Regions from separate parts of the Alishewanella maricola genome, predicted to be linked through region 3. Evidence: predicted binding sites of a transcription regulator. Region 3 holds the regulator's gene; each other region holds the start of a gene.
The links. The regulator sigma-54, encoded in region 3, starts transcription at its own class of promoters, with help from an activator protein. The targets are predictions, from matches to a motif close to GTTGGCACGNNNNTNGNNT.
Positions count from the first base shown of each region.

Region 1: glnK (P-II family nitrogen regulator) is a predicted target of sigma-54. The motif match lies at 3,096-3,114, and genes of this name have one in related genera.
Region 2: JAO78_RS12975 (flagellar assembly protein T N-terminal domain-containing protein) is a predicted target of sigma-54. The motif match lies at 1,969-1,987, and genes of this name have one in related genera.

Region 1 covers NZ_JAEINI020000011.1:99,804-104,626, forward strand. Annotated here, with positions in the region: gene acnB (bifunctional aconitate hydratase 2/2-methylisocitrate dehydratase) at 1-2,295, shown strand, start outside; gene JAO78_RS13960 (YacL family protein) at 2,596-2,985, shown strand; gene glnK (P-II family nitrogen regulator) at 3,160-3,498, shown strand; gene JAO78_RS13970 (ammonium transporter) at 3,510-4,781, shown strand.
Region 2 covers NZ_JAEINI020000010.1:1,460-6,282, forward strand. Annotated here, with positions in the region: tRNA gene JAO78_RS12970 (tRNA-Arg) at 553-627, opposite strand; gene JAO78_RS12975 (flagellar assembly protein T N-terminal domain-containing protein) at 728-1,864, opposite strand; gene JAO78_RS12980 (LPP20 family lipoprotein) at 2,087-2,548, shown strand; gene flgN (flagellar export chaperone FlgN) at 2,598-3,032, opposite strand; gene flgM (flagellar biosynthesis anti-sigma factor FlgM) at 3,032-3,349, opposite strand; gene flgA (flagellar basal body P-ring formation chaperone FlgA) at 3,428-4,153, opposite strand; gene JAO78_RS13000 (chemotaxis protein) at 4,280-4,823, shown strand, end outside.
Region 3 covers NZ_JAEINI020000001.1:60,282-65,104, forward strand. Annotated here, with positions in the region: gene JAO78_RS00290 (HPr family phosphocarrier protein) at 1-75, opposite strand, end outside; gene rapZ (RNase adapter RapZ) at 65-922, opposite strand; gene ptsN (PTS IIA-like nitrogen regulatory protein PtsN) at 919-1,392, opposite strand; gene hpf (ribosome hibernation promoting factor) at 1,399-1,686, opposite strand; gene JAO78_RS00310 (RNA polymerase factor sigma-54) at 1,712-3,199, opposite strand; gene lptB (LPS export ABC transporter ATP-binding protein) at 3,248-3,970, opposite strand; gene lptA (lipopolysaccharide transport periplasmic protein LptA) at 3,967-4,458, opposite strand; gene lptC (LPS export ABC transporter periplasmic protein LptC) at 4,448-4,823, opposite strand, start outside.

The DNA of each region.
Region 1 (4,823 bases), on a different contig from region 3:
CTAATCAGTTTATTAGATGATGCCAAGCTCGCGCCGATCGCTGCTAAGGCGTTATCGCACACCTTACTGATTTTTGATGCTTTCCATGATGTGACTGACAAAGCCGATGCGGGTAACGAGTATGCGAAGCAAGTCGTTCAAAGCTGGGCCGATGCCGAGTGGTTTGAAGCCAAACCGGCTTTAGCTGAGAAAATTACGGTGACCGTATTTAAAGTGTCTGGCGAAACCAACACGGATGATTTATCACCAGCACCAGATGCTTGGTCACGTCCAGATATCCCTCTGCACGCCTTAGCTATGTTGAAAAATGCCCGTGAAGGCATCAACCCGGATGAGCCAGGTACTATTGGCCCGATCAAGCAGCTAGAAGAACTGAATAAAAAAGGCTACCCATTGGCTTATGTGGGTGACGTAGTGGGTACGGGTTCATCACGTAAATCTGCCACTAACTCGGTATTGTGGTTTATGGGGGATGATATTCCCTACGTGCCAAACAAGCGTGGCGGTGGTTTTGTGTTAGGTGGCAAAATTGCTCCTATCTTCTTTAACACCATGGAAGACTCTGGCGCATTACCTATCGAAGTCGATGTTAGCAAGTTAGAAATGGGCGATGTGATCGACATTCTGCCATTCGAAGGCAAAGTGGTTCGCCATGGTACTGACGAAGTATTAGCCGAGTTCAGCTTAGCAACTGACGTTTTAATTGACGAAGTTCGTGCCGGTGGCCGTATTCCATTAATTATCGGTCGTGGTTTAACTGACCGTGCTCGTGAGTTTTTAAAATTAGGTCATTCAGACAAGTTCCGTCGTCCCTTACCCAAAATAGATTCTGGCAAAGGCTTCACCTTAGCGCAGAAAATGGTAGGTAAAGCGTGCGGCGTGAAAGGCGTGCGTCCTGGTACTTACTGTGAACCGAAAATGACCACCGTAGGTTCGCAAGACACGACTGGCCCCATGACGCGTGATGAATTAAAAGACTTAGCGTGTTTAGGCTTCACTGCCGATTTAACTATGCAGTCTTTCTGTCACACGGCTGCGTATCCGAAGCCCGTTGATGTTGACACTCACCACACGTTGCCAGATTTCATTATGAATCGTGGCGGTGTGGCACTGCGCCCAGGTGACGGTATTATCCACAGCTGGTTAAACCGTATGTTACTGCCGGATACAGTGGGTACGGGTGGTGATTCGCATACACGTTTCCCAATTGGTATTTCGTTCCCAGCGGGTTCAGGCTTAGTCGCTTTCGCTGCGGCAACGGGTGTTATGCCGCTTGATATGCCTGAATCGGTATTGGTCCGCTTTAAAGGCGAAATGCAGCCAGGCATTACCTTACGTGACTTAGTACATGCCATTCCTTACGTAGCGATCCAAAAAGGTCTGTTAACGGTAGATAAGAAAGGTAAGAAGAACATCTTCTCTGGCCGCATTTTAGAGATTGAAGGCTTACCAACCTTAACGGTTGAGCAAGCTTTTGAATTATCAGATGCGTCTGCTGAGCGTTCTGCTGCCGGTTGTACTATCAAGTTGTCAGAAGAATCGATTGCCGAATATCTTGAATCAAACATCGTGATGTTGAAGTGGATGATTTCTGAAGGCTATGGTGATGTTCGTACTATCGAGCGCCGTATTCAAGCAATGCAAGCTTGGTTGAAAGATCCACAGTTAATGTCTGCTGATGCTGATGCAGAATATACTGAAGTAATTGAAATTGACCTAGCTGACATTAAAGAGCCGGTACTATGTGCACCAAATGACCCAGATGATGCGCGTTTATTGTCTGAAGTAGCAGGCGACAAGATTGATGAAGTATTTATCGGTTCTTGTATGACCAACATTGGTCACTTCCGTGCTGCGGGTAAATTACTGGACAAATATAAAGGCCAGTTGCCCACGCGGTTATGGATCGCTCCGCCGACTAAGATGGACCAAGCACAGTTAACGGAAGAAGGTTACTACAGTATCTTCGGTAAAGTCGGTGCGCGCACTGAAATGCCAGGTTGCTCACTGTGTATGGGTAACCAAGCTCGCGTAGCTGAGAAGTCGACAGTCGTCTCAACGTCTACTCGTAACTTCCCGAACCGTTTAGGTCAGGGTGCGAATGTTTATTTAGCATCAGCCGAGTTAGCGGCGGTCGCTTCTATTATCGGTAAGTTACCGACAGTAGCGGAATACTTAGAGTACGCGAAACAGATCGATGCTACGGCAGCCGACACTTATCGTTACCTGAACTTCCATAAGATGTCGCAATACACTAAAAAAGCAGACAACGTGATTATTCAGCAAGCTGTGTAGTCAGCAAACTGTTTAACAAGGCCTGCTGAATGCAGGCCTTTTTTATACGTAATATTCCTACAAAGCCACGGCTGACATCGCACTGGGTGACAAGGTTGCTGAGCCGTGTCGGTTATCCTGTCGACTTAATCAGTACTGTGCTAACTGCAGCTACTAACTGACTTAGCGCAAAAACCTGCTATTTTTCCAACCAAGCCGCATGAAATCAGGTAAAATCTTCGCCTCAAACAAATACGGTACGCCTAGCTGCTGTGGCTTGTGCCGTGGGCGCTCTAACACTGCGTGTTAACGGAATAGTGCATGGAATACGACTTTACTTATGATCGGGCCACCCGGCAATTTAGCTTAAAACTCAGTGCTGAACACGATGTGTTAGCGCGCTTTTTATTGGACGAATTTGGCCAGCAAGCTTCGGCTTACCAACCGCTGTTAAGCCAATTGCAGGCATTAAAAGCCTATGACACTTTGCGCTTCCAAGGAAAAGAATATCTACTCGAAGTGGAACATGCCGAGGTGACTTTAAGACATAACACCCTATTTTATGAAGCAGGGGACACGCCGCAACAAACCTCAGCCGAGCTTGATGAAGAGGCATTATCGCTGGATGATCATGGCATGCAAACCCAATGTGGTTTGGAAGATTTAGTGAAACTGCTACAGGCCTGGCAGCAGTTTTTAAGCGGCGGTTAAGCGAAGAGAGCTGCACAGTCTACGGGAATGAATGCACCATTATGGTGCTTTTTTTTGCTTTAAATTTGGTGGTGTAGGCTTAAATTATTGTTTTTTATCGATAAATAAAAGTTGGCACAAGGTTTTCTTATATAACGGTGCAATCACAAAAATTAGTCGATAAGGAAAACCATCATGAAGCTTGTTTGTGCCATCATCAAGCCGTTCAAACTGGATGATGTTCGTGAAGCCATCGCGGACATTGGTGTAGAAGGTTTAACGGTGACAGAAGTAAAAGGTTTTGGTCGGCAGAAAGGCCACACCGAATTATATCGTGGAGCTGAGTATCAGGTTGATTTCCTGCCAAAGGTAAAACTGGAAATTGCGACCCAAGATGATCAGGTAGAACGTTTACTTGAAGCCATTCAAAAAGCGGCTCATACCGGTCGGATAGGTGACGGAAAAATTTTCGTTTACAACCTCGAACAAGCCGTCCGTATTCGGACGGGTGAAACCGACGCCGAAGCGATTTAAGGAGTATTAACATGCAAGAACAAATTTATCACTTACAATATGCCATGGATACCTTCTACTTTTTAATGTGCGGTGTCTTAGTTATGTGGATGGCTGCCGGTTTTTCAATGCTGGAAGCAGGTTTGGTGCGCGCCAAAAATACCACTGAGATTTTAACTAAAAACGTGGCCCTTTACTCCATAGCTTGCATTATGTACCTAATATGCGGTTACGCATTTATGTATGGCGGTGACTTTTTCTTAAGTGGTATCGGCGCTGTGGATGTTGATGCTACCTTAACCAGTTTTGCCGAGCGTGAAGATGGTTTTACAGGGGCAGCGGTTTACTCTAGCGCATCTGACTTCTTCTTCCAAGTCGTCTTTGTTGCTACTGCAATGTCTATCGTTTCTGGTGCTGTTGCTGAGCGAATGAAGCTTTGGGCCTTTTTAGCATTCGCGGTGGTGATGACGGGCTTTATTTACCCAGTTCATGGATCTTGGACTTGGGGCGCTGAAGGGATGTTCGGTATTAATCTGGATGATCAGTTTGGTTTTTCTGATTTCGCAGGCTCAGGCATTGTGCACATGGCAGGTGCTGCGGCAGCCTTAGCGGGAGTGTTATTACTAGGTGCTCGGAAAGGGAAGTATAGTAAAGACGGTAAAGTGAATGCAATCCCTGGTGCGAACATGCCTTTAGCAACCTTAGGTACCTTGATACTGTGGATGGGTTGGTTTGGTTTTAACGGTGGTTCAGTATTAAAACTGGGGGATATCAGTAATGCTAATGCTGTTGCCGTGGTCTTTTTAAATACCAATGCGGCTGCCGCTTCCGGCGCTATTGCAGCACTGGCCTTATCGGTGCTCTTATTCCGCAAAGCTGATTTAACGATGGCGTTAAACGGTGCTCTTGCAGGTTTGGTTGCTATCACGGCTGAACCTTCTACACCAACGGCTTTACAGGCAACGTTATTCGGTGCCATAGGTGGTGTGTTAGTGGTCGGCTCGATTATCGCTTTAGACAAAATTAAGATTGATGATCCAGTTGGTGCTATTTCTGTTCATGGCGTAGTAGGTTTCTTCGGTCTGATGATTGTGCCATTTAGTAAAGAAGGTGCAACCTTCGTTGGCCAGTTAATTGGTGCTTTTGCAATCTTTGCTTGGGTATTTATTACAAGCTTGGTGGTTTGGTACCTCCTGAAATTGGTAATGGGTATTCGTGTAAGCGAAGAAGCAGAATATGAAGGTGTGGATGCTTCAGAGTGCGGTATTGAAGCTTACCCTGAGTTTGTTGCCTCGGTAAAGTAAGCAGTTTGGCGGGTGTCGGTGGCACCCTCCAAGAGCCTGTGT
Region 2 (4,823 bases), on a different contig from region 3:
AAATCCTTTTAAGTATAAAAATTAAACCTACATAAAAATGTGAGATGTGTAAAGTATTACCATTAATCATTAATTATTTGGTTTTTTTCTGGTTTATGTCTAGAATTATTTTGTGAAAATAAGTAGCGTTTTGAGTGGTTAAAATGGACGTTCAGAAGGGGTGAAACCATTTTTGATGCAGATATCGTGGCTAAAGTAGCTTAATGTTTAAAAGCTTACTGTATGTTCTTATGATGTTATGAAAACTAAAACTAAAACTAAAACTAAAACTAAAACTAAAACTAAAACTAAAACCATCATATAGCGAAAAAAAGCTTATCTTTTGGCTTCGCTGAACGTGTTTCGGTGTCGATCAAAGACTTTGTTTTATTGCGATTTTATCCCCTTTGATAACACAGCTTGATAACACAGAACGGAGGTGTTATCACCTGTGTTATCAAAAAAACCGAATGTTCGCGTATTAACATGAACAAACGTGAACAATAAAATGGTTTGCAGGCCTTGATATTTGCGGGTTTCGTGAACATTTGCGAGCCTTGATAAACACTCTCTTGGCTGCCCCAGCAGGAATCGAACCTGCAATTGCCCCTTAGGAGGGGGCCGTTATATCCATTTAACTATGAGGCAACAGGGCGCAGAGTTTAGCAGAATAAGACCTTGAAGTGAATATTACCTTGCGACCGCTTACGCTGTTGTTTCATCACTCAGTAAGCAGCCTTGATAAAGGCTATCGGCTTTGAAAGCTAACAATATCACCCGGTTGAATATGATTTAACAATTGTTGGCTCGGCGAGGCGGCCCATGCGCCTTCTGGGGTAATATCGGTAATGGTGAGTTGCACAGGGCTATCAAGTAAACGCCGCAGTTCGGCTTGCTGCGGATCGCGCTGAACTTGAATTAAATTAACCTGATCACCCACTTTTAAACCATGGCTACTGCCTAAACCAAGCTGAATGTGTTGTTGTTTTACTTGGCGAATTTGCGCTAACAACGGTTGGCATTGGGTTTGTTCTTGGATATCTTGTGCCACGGTACGGAGTACTTGATCAATCTTTTGGCCATAGGGCATGCGCCAAAATGCCACACTGTGGCTACTGGGTGTTGAGTTATCTTGATCTGGCCAAAAACTGCTGGTGCGGTATTCTTGTTGGTAACGCACTCGTCGCTCATAGGTATCAAACAACACCACTTCTAAAGTAAAGAAGCGTTCGCGTTGGCTGCTTTGCCAAAATTTGCTGGTTTTAGCGCCAAGTGATAAATCTTGAATGGTGGCGAATAAAATAAATTGTTGGCCTTCTGCAAAAAACTGATCGGCAACATTGGCGGTTAATTGAGATTGCGCGATGGGTTCGTCACGTACTTGTAATGCTAAGCCTGGGCCAAAGTCACGCAAATGGCGCGACAGCTGTCGTGTACTGTGTTCACCTAGTTCAAACAACTGGCCATAAATGGCGTCTTGCCGCGCATCTAAATGCACTTGGGTGACCAATAATGGGTTTCGAAAATTAGCCGCACAGCTTTTGGCCATCGGCAAGATATGGGCTTTTAGCGTAATAAACACCTGTTGTTGGCTGTGCGTTTCTGACAGTAGCTGTACTTGTCGCAGCTCCGCGCTCGTGCTAAGCGTAACCGAGTGATGTTGCAAGATCCCTTGCACTACCTGTTGATGGCTTTCTAACTTTGCCCCTGCAAATAAGGTGGCGCGTTGCAGTGCATCTTCAATGGCTGCTCGACGCGCGCTATCTAAATCGCCACGTTCGATACTGGCTTGCCCGGTGGCTTCATACCAGTTGGCGAAAAGCGAACTGCTTTGGCTTAAAGCGGCAAGCCCGAACAAGAGGGTGGATAGAATGCGTATTCTCATAGTCTGCCATCGCTGAATTTATTGATTAGGTGTAAACGCCTATCGGGTTGTTTGTTTAGCGTAAGCTAAGCACCGGCGTTACAACGTATCTACTACTAAGGTACAAGCAAATAATGTGCCGAACTGGATATTTGTAATGACTGGCGTGAATTTTGCTTAAGTTTTGATATCAGAAAAGCGTTGGCTTAGGCAGCGCCCGCTGCCGTGACAGGATGGGTTATTATGATTAAGAGCTTAAGCGTAGTTGTGATCCTTACAACATTAACAGCAGCTTGTGGCCAATTGGCTGATAGACATATTGAATATCAACAAGAAACGCCACTGGCTTTCCCGGTGATCACGGCGCTGGGTGCTGCGCCAATATCAGCACAACCGGGTGCGAGTGACAGCCAGCGTATGTTAATGGCGATGCGTGCTTCCAAATTAGAAGCTTATCGAGAATTAGCTGAGCGGGTTTATGGTCAAAGAATTGACAGCAAAAACACCTTAAGTGCCATGGTCGCGCAAAACGATGTGTTAGAAGCGTCAGTGCAAGGTGTGATCCGCGGTGCGCGGGTAGTGAAAACCTATGCGGTTGAAGATACCTATATTACCGAGCTATCGCTGGATTTTGCCGAGGTGTATGCAACCTTGCAGCATACCGAGCCGAAGCAAAGTATTCGCAGTGTACGTTATTTGTGGTGATGGTTTGGCCTATTAAGCGCGGATAATTGCTTAATAAATAGGGGTTGGATCAGGCTTTTACGCCACTGCCTTTACTATCTACAGCCGGTTTGCCTTTGTTGGTGTAGGTTAAGCCGGTCTTACCATTCGCCGATAAAATCTCATGCTTTAATCGACCTAGCGTTAACTGGCTGTGTTCTAAAACCTGTTGGTTAACGGCAGTTTGTTGTTTGCACTGCGCCAATAAATCATCCAAAACAGCAATACGCTCATCAAACCAAGATTGTTTGCGTTGCTCAGCCAGGTCTTCAGATTGGCTAAGTGCCTTATCGGTTTGTTCAATTTGTAGCAATAAGGTATTTTTTTGTTCGATGATGTTGTTTAAACGCGGTACATCACGTTCGGTAACCGCTTTAAGCTCATGTTCTAGCAACAACAAAAGCGCAGATAAATGCGCTTGTTGTTGGTTCAGGCAGGTGAGGGTGGCGCTTTTTGCTGTATTCATTAGCGGTCGAATAAATCGCCCTCAAATTGCATGATACGCTTAGCTAACTGCTCAACGTTAATTTTGTATTTGCCTTCAGCAATAGCCTGTTTAATCTTATCGACTTTCTCTTGATCGATACCGCTACTGTTACTGGCCTTTTCTTGCAATTTAGAAAATTGCTGAGCTTGCGGTGTAATAGACACCGAATCTTGCTTTTGCATTGCCTGACTACCGACATTTTGCTGCACAGTAGTTTGTTGGCGCTGCACCAGTTGATCATTTTTATCTGTTTTAACCTGCGGAGTATTTTGCAAGTTATTAATATTAATCGCCATAATAGAACCTCTTCACCTAAACTTTAGTCCTTATGCTTAGGTTAACGGCCGCTACAAAAAAAACTTTAGGTTTATTTTCTAAAATTTTACTTGAACTTGATTAACCCCAACAACCTCTGCTTGAATACTGCGCCCAGATTGCTGGTTTCTCACGGTAACTATAGCACCTAGGGTACCGTCTTGCTGAACCACGCCAGTGGCAGTAACAGATAAACCGCTATTATTAATTTCTATTGTAACAATATCACCCCGGCATACAAGACAAAGATCCTGAAGGTTGATAATTTGACCAACACTCAGACTGCGTTTATTTTTACTACCAATAATCTCAGCCGGTTGCTGCACAATATTACCCCGAACTAAGCGTCGCTCCCGGCGCTCAATTTCGAGCATATCGGCCGTGATAACCGTTCCTGGAGAAATATTTTGCCGCATCACCACTAAATCAAGATACTCGGTGATCTTAGCTGATATAAACAACTGCCAAGCGACAGGACTGTCACAGCTTAATTGCACGGTGGTTTGGCGTGGATTGTAGCTTGCCGGTAAACTAAATTGCAGGGCATTAGCACATTCTTTATCACCAATCCGAGTATCCAAAGGGGTCACGCTTACCTCAGTATCTGCTGACAGTTCGCTGGCTAAGGTGTCGTTTAACCAATTTTCTGTCAGGGTCGTTAATTGCTCGGGACTATAGCTTGCTAAGGTATTTTGCTCGGCAAAAGCCGATGCACTAAGCGTTAAACTTAAGCACAGTAACGTAATTAAAGCAGTGGTATGACGAAAATTTTCATACTTTTTCATAGGGTTTGTCTATGCTTAATTAACAAAGGGCTATAACATACCTGAATCATATATTGACGCCGATTTTCTGACAGTTGAACTAGTCATGCAAATATCACGCCTAAAGGCTGAAGTAAGGAAACCCAGATGTCCAGTATTCTAGATTCCGTCAACCAGCGCACCCAACTTGTGGGTCAGAATCGATTAGAGTTGCTGCTGTTTAAGCTTGCTGGACGCCAGCGTTATGGTATTAACGTGTTTAAAGTGCGTGAGGTATTGCAATGTCCGCGTTTAACCAGCATGCCCAAACGCAACAAGTTTGTGCGTGGTATTGCGCACATTCGTGGCCAAACCATATCGGTCATTGATTTAAGTTTGGCTATCGGCGGGCGAGAAATTCAAGATCTTTCCACTGCGTTCATTATTATTTCTGAGTATAACCGCTCGGTGCAGGGCTTTTTAGTCAGTTCAGTTGAGCGCATAGTTAATACCAACTGGGAAACCATCATGCCTCCGCCAAAAGGCACTGGTGGTAAGCAAAGCTATTTAACGGCTGTTACCGAGCTGGATAAAGAATTAATTGAGATCTTGGATGTTGAAAAAATTCTCGAAGAGATTTCACCCTCACCGACAATGATCCACGATGAAACGGTGTCGAAAAGCATTGCAACTGATTTAGGCGATCGAGTCA
Region 3 (4,823 bases):
TAGCTTGGTGGCGGCACGTGCGTGTAGGCCTAGGGCATTAATAATCGTGACTGTTGCAGCTAACTTATCGGCCATGATGTCTGACTAATTCCCGATGGCGAATTTGTACATCTTCGCGTTGGCTGCGGTAGGTTTCGGCTAGGCTTTGTGCGATATACACTGAACGATGCTGGCCACCGGTGCAACCAATCGCTATCGTTAAGTAGCTGCGATTGTTACGTTCGAGATGAGGTAACCAGCTGGCGATAAAGGTATTGATCTGCCACGTATATTTTGCAACCACGTCTTGTGAGGCGAGGTAATCTTTAACTGGTTGATCTAAACCTGTGAGCGGTTTCAGATCCGGCTCCCAATGTGGGTTGGGTAAAAACCGCGCATCGAACACAAAATCGGCATCCTTTGGAATACCATATTTAAAACCAAAGGACTCAAAGAGTATCACTAAACGGCCGGTCTTTTGGCCTAAGATCCGCTCACGTAATTGCTCGGCCAGTTGATGCACATTCAGCTCAGTGGTATCGATATATAAATCGGCGCGGCTAGAGATAGGATCTAATAACTGTTGTTCACGTGAAATGGCTTCATCGAGCGACATCGCTTGATGGGATAACGGATGTAAGCGACGCGTTTCGCTAAAGCGTTTAATTAGCGTGGTGTGATCCGCATCCAAATATAAAATCGTCAGTTCCAGCTTGCGCGGCAGATATGACAAAATGTCTGATAACTCATCGGGATCACTGGGTAGGTTACGTACATCAATACTCACGGCAACGCGTTCGTATTGGCCCATTACTGCAGTAGCTAGGGTCGGTAATAGATTAACCGGGAGATTATCGACGCAGTAATAGCCGAGATCTTCCATGACTCTCAGAGCAACCGATTTGCCAGAGCCTGAGCGACCACTGACGACGAGTAGTTTCATGACTCACCTGTTTTTTGGCTATAGTCGAGTAGTAGCTGATACAGTTGTTCATCTGACTCGACATGGCGGATTTTTTTGGTTAAGTCTTTCTGACTCAACAATTTGGCAATACCGGATAACGTACTTAGGTGCGTTTGGCATTGCTCAGTGGGTATTAAAATAGCGCAAAAAATATCGACGGCTTGGTTATCTATCGCATCAAACGCGATAGGGTCTTTACTGACCACAAACACCAAAATCGGTTGAGTTACGCAGTCAAGTTTGCCGTGAGGAATGGCGATACCGCCACCGATGCCGGTTGAACCGAGTTTTTCACGGGTCATTAAGGCTTCAAGAATGGTGTATTCAGATAGTTCGGGAAGCTGCTGGTGAGCCAGTTCGGCGATATATTCGAGGATACGTTTTTTACTGTTAAATAGAACTGCACTTTTCGTGCAGTTCTCCGCTAACATTGCGTTTAAATTCATAATAATGTCTTAGTGTCGTGACAGTTTTTCTTTGTGTTTAATGACCTGCCGATCGAGTTTGTCTATTAACTGGTCAATCGCAGCATACATGTTTTCGTTCTCAGACACCGCAAACACTTCGCCACCGGTGAGATGGATTTTAGCTTCGGCAATCTGTTGTAATTTTTCCACGTTTAAGATGACATGTACATTATTAATGTTCTCGAAATGACGCTCTAGCTTAGCAAATTTATTCTCGACATAATCTTTTAAGGCTTCGGTAATTTCGACGTGACGGCCTGTTAAATTGATTTGCATAGACTCTTCCTTTTAGTTAAGACACTTACAGCAGGGTCTTTCGTTGATTTGACGGCGGAATAAACAACGATTCGCGGTATTTAGCGATAGTTCGCCTAGCCACGTTTATCCCTTGTTCTAACAAAATCTCCGCCATTTTACTGTCACTTAGCGGTTTTGCCGGATTTTCTGCCGCCACCAATTTTTTAATAAAAGCACGAATGGCAGTGGAAGAACATTCACCACCACTCTCTGTACTAACATGACTGGAGAAAAAGAACTTAAGTTCAAAAATTCCACGTGGTGTATGCATATATTTATGAGTGGTGACGCGTGAGATAGTCGACTCATGCATACCGACCATTTCTGCAACATCATTCAATACCATCGGTTTCATGGCTTCTTCACCATGCTCAAAAAAGGCTTGTTGTTGCTGCACAATGCAATTGGCTACTTTGAGTAAAGTATCGTTTCGGCTTTCTAAGCTCTTTAAAAACCATTTAGCTTCTTGCAAGTGCGAACGAATAAATTGCGTATCAGCGGTATTTTTAGCGGTTTTGCTCATCGCCGCATATTGCTGATTGATTCGTATTTTGGGCATAGCGTCAGCGTTTAATTCGACTTGCCAGCGACCTTTTACTTTTGTCACCGTGACATCAGGAATAACATATTGCTGCTCTTGTTTAATCACATCAGCACCAGGCCGTGGATTTAAACTGTGGATCAACTGCATGACTTCCTTTAACTCTTCTTCTTTGAGTTTAGTCACGCGCATCAAAGAACGAAAGTCTCTATTCGCTAAAAATTCGGTATAGTTGCTAATAATGAGTTTTGCATCATTTAAATAGGGGGTAGTTGGCTCAAACTGCCGTAACTGCACCAGTAAACACTCTTGCACCGAGCGCGCGCCAACCCCGACCGGATCAAATAATTGAATGCGTTTAATCACGGCTTCAACTTCGTCGGCCTCGACCTCGTTAGATTGCAGTGAGTCGAGTATCTCTTCGCAGCTGATACTTAAAAAACCATTGTCATCGATGGCTTCAATAATGATCTCAGCAATAGCCCGGTCGATTTCAGAAAAGGGCGTGAGTTGCATTTGCCAACGTAAATAATCTTGCAGGGTATCGCTGGTTTCACCCTGATACACCATATCGTCATCAGGCATGTTGCCACTGCTAACAGGGGCGGCACTGACTAAATCATCCCAGTTATTATCTAGCGGTAAATCTTCTTGGATGTTTTGTTGATTCAGATCATCGCTGGTATCGCGATCGGCTGCGTCTTTTTGCTCTGAGTTTTTGTTGCGTGGATCGTCAAGGGTATCGCGATTGATATTGCCAAGACTGTGATCAACCTCATCTGGCTGACGTTCGAAATCATCATCGCCTTCGAGTAACGGGTTCGCGTCTAACGCTTCCTGTATTTCTTGCTGTAGCTCAATGGTGGACAACTGTAATAGGCGTATCGCCTGTTGCAGTTGTGGCGTCATGGTAAGCTGTTGTCCTAGGCGGAGTTGCAAAGAGGGCTTCATGTACCTGTAATTCTCTCCTGAATGCGCAGTTGCGTTCTATCTTCTTTACTATAGCCTGAATTGCTCACCTAGGTATACATCACGCACCTGCTGATTTGCTAGAACATCTTGCGGAGAACCGGCTGCAATCAGTTCGCCATGACTGACAATATAAGCGATTTCACAAACATCTAACGTTTCACGCACATTATGGTCAGTAATGAGAACACCAATGCCACGTTGGGCGAGGTGTTGAATGATTTTTTTGATATCAAGTACTGAAATCGGGTCAACGCCAGCGAACGGTTCGTCTAATAAAATAAAAGCGGGATCAGCGGCTAATGCTCGCGCGATCTCAACCCGACGACGCTCGCCACCAGATAACGCCATCCCTAAACTGTTGCGGATATGGCCGATATGAAATTCTTCTAATAAATCATCGGCAATTTCAGCGCGGCGTTGCGTGCTTAAATCTTTGCGGGTTTGCAAAATGGCCAATAAGTTTTCATGCACAGTCAATTTACGAAAAATCGAGCTTTCTTGCGGTAAATAACCAATGCCGGCGCGGGCACGTTGGTGGATCGGAGCAAAAGTAATATCTTGCTCGTTGAGGGTAATGGTGCCTTTATCCGAGGGAACTAAGCCAACAATCATGTAAAAGGTTGTCGTTTTACCTGCACCGTTAGGGCCCAATAAACCGACGATTTGCCCTGCATTGACCTCTAAGCTGACATCTTTCACTACCTGCCGGCTTTTATAGCTTTTGGCGAGGTGCGAGACCACTAACTTCATGGATTGTCCTTGTTTTCTGGGGTGAAAATCGTGGTAACGCGACGATTTTGCTCACCTTCAGCACTTAATTGTTGTAATTCAATGTTGTAACGGATCACGGCACCGCGTACTAAGCTACCGCTTTGCATCACTTCGGCATTACCCGATAACGTTAAAATTCGGCTGGCACGGTCAAATCGGATCTCATTCGCTTGAGCGGTTACAGGACGATCACCTTGCAGTGTTTGTGAATAGGTCGCCGGTGAGCCTGTTGTAATAAACACCTCTTTACCTTTACCAGCACTGGCGTCGACTTCAAGTTTGTCTGCTTTGATCAACATGGACCCCTGACGTACGACAACGTTATCGGCATAACTGGCAATGCTGTCAATTAATGAGGCTAAGGTTTTATCTGCATCGACCGAGATGGGCTGTTTATGATCCGGTTCGGCGGCCAAACTAACGGCAGAAAAAAAGGCCAAAACAATCATTAAGCTATTAATTTTCATTGAAATATACCGTCTCTAAATGCTTTTGCAATTGCATGGTTTCTTTTGTTAAATCGACATGCATACCTTGCCCTTTAATGAAAAAACCGGCGCCGGTGATCTGAACGATTTCATGCGTATGAATACTTTTTTCAGGCAACATCAGTTGTAATGAGGCCGTTTCAACGCGTTCTACTAAACCTAGGGTTTGTTTGTTTTGCAAAACCACTTGGTTTTCCAAAATAATCTTATCTTCAGGAAACCAGACACCTTGTAAGCTACTGATTTCCCAAGCAGGCTGATGTGCTTTATTAAACAGGGTATAGCGCGGTTGATCAAACTGCGTAAAGCCGAGCTGTTCAAAATGCTCTAATTTCAGCGCCTGC